DNA from 2 places in the Mesorhizobium sp. M0029 genome. Region 2 is predicted to be linked to the other one. Evidence: predicted binding sites of a transcription regulator. Region 2 holds the regulator's gene; the other holds the start of a gene.

Region 1 (3,397 bases), on a different contig from region 2:
TGCCGCCAGGCATGCCGCCGCCAGCAGACTCCTTCTTGGGAGCCTCCGCGATCATGGCTTCGGTGGTGACGAGCAGGCCGGCGACCGAAGCCGCGTCCTGGAGAGCGGTACGAACGACCTTGACCGGGTCGACGATGCCCATGGCGATCATGTCGCCATACTCGCCGGTCTGGGCGTTGTAGCCGTAGGTCGCGCCCTTGTTGTCGAGGATCTTGCCGGCAACGATCGAAGCTTCAGCACCTGCGTTCGAAGCGATCTGACGGGCCGGAGCCTGCAGTGCACGACGAACGATGTTGATGCCGGCAGCCTGGTCGGCATTGACGCCGGTGACCTTGATGTTGGCCGAAGCGCGCAGGAGAGCGACGCCGCCGCCTGCGACGATGCCTTCTTCCACGGCCGCACGGGTCGCGTTGAGGGCGTCATCGACGCGGTCCTTCTTTTCCTTGACTTCGACTTCCGTCGCGCCGCCGACACGGATCACCGCAACGCCGCCGGCGAGCTTCGCCAGACGTTCCTGCAGCTTCTCCTTGTCGTAGTCCGACGTGGTCTCTTCGATCTGCTGCTTGATCTGGGCAACGCGGCCCTGGATCTCGGCCTTCTTGCCGGCGCCGTCGACGATGGTGGTGTTCTCCTTGGAGATCGACACCTTCTTGGCGCGGCCGAGCATGTTGAGGCCGACATTCTCGAGCTTGATGCCGAGGTCTTCCGAGATGACCTGGCCACCGGTCAGGATGGCGATGTCTTCCAGCATGGCCTTGCGGCGATCACCGAAGCCCGGCGCCTTGACGGCGGCGATCTTCAGGCCGCCGCGCAGCTTGTTGACGACCAGCGTGGCCAGAGCCTCGCCTTCGACGTCTTCCGAGATGATAAGAAGCGGCTTGGAGGTCTGCACGACGGCTTCGAGAACCGGCAGCATGGCCTGGAGGTTGGACAGCTTCTTCTCGTGCAGGAGGATGTAGACGTCCTCGAGCTCGGCAACCATCTTGTCGGCGTTGGTGACGAAGTAGGGCGAGAGATAGCCGCGGTCGAACTGCATGCCTTCGACGACTTCCAGCTCGGTCTCGGCGGTCTTGGCTTCCTCAACCGTGATGACGCCTTCATTGCCGACCTTCTGCATCGCTTCGGCGATCATGGCGCCGACCGACTCGTCGCCATTGGCCGAGATCGTGCCGACCTGGGCAACTTCCTCGGAGGTCTTGATCTTCTTGGCAGCCTTGCCGAGAGCCGCAACGACTTCGGTGACGGCCAGATCGATGCCGCGCTTCAGATCCATCGGGTTCATGCCGGCGGCAACGGCCTTGTGGCCTTCCTGGACGATCGACTGCGCCAGAACGGTCGCGGTCGTGGTGCCGTCGCCGGCGATGTCGTTGGTCTTCGAAGCAACTTCGCGGACCATCTGCGCGCCCATGTTTTCGAACTTGTCTTCAAGCTCGATTTCCTTGGCGACGGTGACGCCGTCCTTGGTGATGCGCGGTGCGCCGAACGACTTGTCGATGACGACGTTGCGGCCTTTGGGGCCGAGCGTGACCTTCACTGCGTCGGCGAGGATGTTGACGCCGCGCAGCATGCGCTCGCGGGCGTCGCGGGAGAATTTTACGTCTTTAGCAGCCATTTTTTAGCTCCTGGCAGGGGGCTTGCGATCAAGCCCGAATTTAGTTGACGGTGAGGCCGATGATCAGCCGATGATGCCCATAATGTCGGATTCCTTCATGATCAGAAGGTCTTCGCCATTGAGCTTGACTTCGGTGCCCGACCACTTGCCGAACAGGATGCGGTCGCCGGCCTTGACGTCCAGCGGGACCAGCTTGCCGGCTTCGTCGCGAGCGCCGGAGCCGACGGCGATGATCTCGCCTTCCTGCGGCTTTTCCTTTGCCGTATCCGGGATGATGATCCCGCCGGCGGTCTTGGATTCGGATTCGACCCGGCGTACGACCACGCGGTCATGAAGCGGGCGGAACTTCGACTTTGCCATTTTTTCTTCCTCGAATGAGAACGGTGAGAGCTGTTCCTCGATCCGGCGGTGCCGGATGTGCGTTAGCACTCACCTGGGGAGAGTGCTAACGTGCGCTGAAATAAGCGCGTGGCTTTCGAGAGTCAAGGCGAACGGTGAGCACAATTGTGCCAATTGGAGCCGTGCCGCGATCCGACGGCAGACCCTACCGGCGCCGCGGCGATTTAAGCACCAGAAGCGGACAGCGTTCAGCCAGCCCATAGGTCCCTGTCGGCGCGAGGCGGACACTGTCAAAAAACCGGCTCGCCTCTTCGACCAGCGTCGCCGCCGGGGCGAAACTGTAGACAGTCTGCGAATTCGCATAGACATCGATGGTGCCGATGACCGGCATCTCCCATCCGGTCGTCGCGGCAAGGGCCTCCCGGTCGGCAAACAGCGCATCGAAGGCGTCGAGGATCGCCCGCACCGGAATGGCGCGGTCGGGATCGCCGCCGGCACAAGCCATGGCAATGCGCCATTTGAGTTCGTGGAAGGTCGCGACACCACCGGACAGCGTCAGCGCCCGGACCTCCTGCAGATCGTCCGGCACCTGAGGGCTTGCATAGGCGCGCAATGCAGCCCGCCCATCGGACTTCAGCACACGCGCGATCTCGGCAAGCAGCGCCTGCCGTGCAACCGAGGAGTCCAGCGCCGACAGACAGCCGTCGCCGATCACCGCCCCGGCGCTTTCGTCGCCCAGCGGCAACTCCAGCCAGTTGCCGATCACCGCCTTGCGTGAGGCGGTATCGCCCGGCCAGATGCCCGATATCATGGCAGTGGACTCGTCGATCGCGAGCATGGTCCTTCCGAGGCCGGCAAGCTCCGGCGTGACCCCGAGCAGCACCACATCGACCGATTGCAGGCTAAGTTCGCGCTCATAGGCGGCGACAGCTTCCGGGGGCGGACACAGCGGCGACCCGAGAAGCCGCCAATGACGGCGAATTGCGTCCCAATGCTCAGTCATGCGGAACGGTTTGGGGAAAGGCTGGACATATTTCCTTCCAGGCTGTTGGTTGCCTTGCGAGTTACCTCATGCAGGATAGGCCATGGCCCGCATTGCCGTCATAACGCATGAATTTGACCGCTTCCAGAGCCGGCGGGGCCTCCTGCTGCGCCAGGACAGCCCCTACATGCTGTTCGACGTCCTGGCGGAGCTGAAACGGCGCGGTCACTCCGTGCAGATCATGCGTGGACCCTCGGCAAGTCATAACGCCGATATTGCCGTCCTGCATGTCGACGCGACAGTGACGCCATCGGACTATGTCGACTACGCGCGCGGATTTCCGATTTGTCTCAATCTTGGTGCAACCGACATTTCCAAGCGCCGCATCAGCGGTGCGATCCTCGAGGAGGGTGCCAACTGGAGCGGCCAGGTCATCGTCAAGAGCAACCTCAATCATTGGGGGA
Region 2 (3,397 bases):
ACCACGCTGTCGTTGTTGGCGACGTAGACCCATTGCGGCTTGTCGCCAGGCGGGTAGAAGGCGATGCCATAGGGCTGGTTGAGATTGTCGGCAAAAATGCCCTCTTCGGCCGGCTTCGCGCTACCCTTGGCCAGCCGATAGACGCGGATCTGGTTGGCGTCACTGTCGGCGACGAACAGGTCGCCGTTCGGCGCCACGCGCACGACCCGCGGATTGGAAATGCCGGAAGCAACCAGTTCGGCCGAAAACCCAGGCAGCAGGACGGGCTTCGCGCCCTCGGGCCGATCGCCAAGGCCGGCGCTGTTGGAGGCGGATTCGGTGATGTTGGGCTTTTGCAGATCATCCGGCTTGATCAGCCGGCGCACACCTGGCTTGTCGGCCGTCCAGTCGCCGAAAGCGTCTTTGCCGGTCAGCAGCGGTTGATCGGCCTGCTGGGCGAAGGCGCTGGTGGCCAGAAGCAGGGCAAGGCCTGCCAAGCCGGCAATCCGGATCATGCTGTTCTCCTCGAACTCGCGCCGGTCGGCGCGTCATGCACAAGGGAGATATTGTGCGGCCGCCGCAAAAGAGAAGCGTGCGCGCGCGCAGATTCGACGAGAGAACCGCTCAACTTTCCTGTTCGACGTCGAGATCGTCGTCGAGACGCTTTTCCAATGCGACGAGATCTTCCGGCAGCGGCAAGCCCATGGCGCGCATTTCGCGCAGTTTTTCGCGCAGCTGCTCCTGGATTTCGTGCTCGTCCTCCGGCTGGTTGACCATTTCTTCGAGCAGCATGCTGATCTGGGCCTTGAACGATTCAAGCGCCATTCTGCGCCCTCCTTTACGGTGATCCCGGCTTTCGAATTATCTTAACATCCGGGTAATCAATTGCGCAGTGTAGTCGACCATAGGCACGATGCGGGCATAATTCAGCCTGGTCGGGCCGATGACGCCGAGCGCGCCGACGACGCGGGCGTCCTTGTCGCGGTAAGGCGCCACGACCAGCGACGAGCCGGAGAGCGAGAACAGCTTGTTTTCCGAGCCGATGAAGATCCGCACGCCGGGGCCGTCCTCGGCGAGGTCGAGCAGCTGGATCAGCCCGTCCTGCGTCTCCAGATCCTCGAACAGGTGGCGCAGCAATTCGATATCGGCCTGGGCGGTGACGTTTTCGAGCAAATTGGCGCGGCCGCGCACGATAAGGCGCGCCGGCAGGCCGCTATCGGCGCCGGCCCACACCGCCAGGCCTTTCTCGACCAGATCCTGCGACAGCGTGTCCAGCGCTGCCCTGGTCTCGTCCTTGATGCGGGCGATCTCGATGCGCGCCTCGGCGAGCGTGCGGCCCCTGATATGGGCGTTGAGGAAGTTGGAGGCCTCGTGCAGCTGCGAGACGGTGATGCCGGCCGGCAGGTCGACGACGCGGTTCTCGACATCGCCATTCTGCGACACCATCACCGCCAGCGCCTTGGTCGGCTCGAGCTGGATGAACTCGATGTGCTTCAGCGCCACCTCGTTCTTGGTGGCGAGCACTAGGCCGGCGCCGCGCGACATGCCCGACAGCATCTGGCTGGCCTCGGTCAGCATGTGTTCCAGCGTCGCGCCCGAGCCGGAGGCGCGCACCTGCGCCTCGATGACCCGGCGTTCCTCGTCGGAGAGATCGCCAAGCTCCATGAAGGCATCGACGAAGAAGCGCAGGCCGGTCTGGGTCGGCAGGCGCCCGGCCGAGATGTGCGGGGCATAGATCAGGCCGAGATGCTCGAGGTCGCTCATCACGTTGCGGATGGTGGCCGGCGACAGCGACGACGGCAGGATGCGCGACAGGCTGCGCGATCCCACAGGCTCACCGTCCTTCAGATAGGATTCGACGATGCGCCGGAAAATGTCGCGCGAACGCATGTCGAGCGATTGCAGCGCGGGCGCCAGCAGACTGGGTTCGGTGACTGCCTTGGTCATTCGAGCCAAAAACCTCCGGCTCAAGGATATAGACTTCCATCGCCCCCGCGCAACCCAGCGTCTGTGCCAGATCGCCCGGCCTTTTCCTTTGCGCCATGGGCTGCATGCGTCTACAAGCCGCCGACGCAACCGTAAAAGAACAGAAAGAGGCCTCGATGCGCCCTTCTAAACGCCAAGCCGACGAAATGCGCGCCATCTCGTTCGAGCGCGGCGTCTCCAAACACGCCGAAGGCTCGTGCCTGGTGAAATTCGGCGACACGCATGTGTTGTGCACGGCAAGCCTGGAGGAAAAGGTGCCAGGCTGGATGCGCAATTCCGGCAAGGGCTGGGTGACGGCGGAATACGGCATGCTGCCGCGTTCGACCGGCGAGCGCATGCGCCGTGAAGCCTCGGCCGGCAAGCAAGGCGGCCGCACGCTGGAAATCCAGCGGCTGATCGGCCGCTCCTTGCGCGCCGTTGTCGACCTGCAGGCACTGGGCGAACAGCAGATCACCGTCGACTGCGACGTCATCCAGGCCGATGGCGGCACCCGCACGGCCTCGATCACCGGCGGCTGGGTGGCGCTCTACGATTGCCTGCGCTGGATGGAAGCGCGGCAGATGGCCAGTGTTGCCAAGGTACTGAAGGACCATGTCGCGGCAATTTCCTGCGGCATCCATGACGGCCAGCCGGTCATCGACCTCGACTATATCGAGGATTCATCTGCCGGCACCGACGCCAATTTCGTCATGACCGGCAAGGGCGGCATCGTCGAGATCCAGGGCACCGCCGAGGGCGAGCCGTTCTCGGAAGGGCAGTTCGCGGAGCTGATGGGCCTGGCAAAGAAGGGCATTCAGCGGCTGGTGAGCTTGCAGCAGATGGCTGTGGCCTGATTGAATTTAACGTGATGACGTCGGCGATCCTTCACACCCCCCTCTGGCCTGCCGGCCATCTCCCCCGCAAGGGGGGAGATCAGAGGTCGCTATCGTTTTCGCCAACCATCAACGTTGAGACGCCGCCAGCGGAACTGCCAATCTCCCCCCTTGCGGGGGAGATGCCCGGCAGGGCAGAGGGGGGTGCCTGATGCAACCCTCCGCTATTCTTGAGTCAGCGCTTTACGTCACGGATCTCGCCGCTGCCGAAGCCTTCTACTCCAACGTCCTCGGCCTCCCTCTCCTCGGCAAGGTCGACGGCCGCCATCTCTTCTTCCGCTGCGGCCCGGGCGTGCTGCTGGTCTTCAACGCCGAAGCCACCAAAATCCCGCCGGCGCCCGATGCGCGGCTGAAAGTGCCGCCACATGGCACGGTCGGCGAGGGCCATCTCTGCTTTGCCGCAAGTGCGGATGAACTCGCACAGTGGAAGGCGCAACTTGAGGCGAAAAACATCGCCATCGAAAGCGAATTCGAATGGCCGCAGGGCGGGCGCTCGATCTACATACGCGACCCCTCGGGCAATTCGATCGAATTCGCCGAGCCAAGGATCTGGGGCCTTT

What was found. Region 2 encodes HrcA, which represses chaperone genes, less so after heat shock. Its sites were predicted from a motif close to GTTAGCACTCNCNNNNNGNGAGTGCTAAC; they were not measured.
Region 1: the regulator HrcA is predicted to act here: its motif matches at 2,034-2,062, upstream of groES (co-chaperone GroES).

Annotation. Positions count from the first base shown of each region.
Region 1 covers NZ_JAMYVF010000006.1:153,310-156,706, forward strand. The annotation lists gene groL (chaperonin GroEL) at 1-1,612, opposite strand, end outside; gene groES (co-chaperone GroES) at 1,676-1,972, opposite strand; gene NKJ76_RS13030 (class I SAM-dependent methyltransferase) at 2,157-2,954, opposite strand; gene NKJ76_RS13035 (hypothetical protein) at 3,037-3,397, shown strand, end outside.
Region 2 covers NZ_JAMYVF010000005.1:309,302-312,698, forward strand. The annotation lists gene NKJ76_RS11975 (PQQ-dependent sugar dehydrogenase) at 1-494, opposite strand, end outside; gene NKJ76_RS11980 (hypothetical protein) at 604-804, opposite strand; gene hrcA (heat-inducible transcriptional repressor HrcA) at 841-1,926, opposite strand; gene rph (ribonuclease PH) at 2,082-2,798, shown strand; gene NKJ76_RS11995 (VOC family protein) at 2,989-3,397, shown strand, end outside.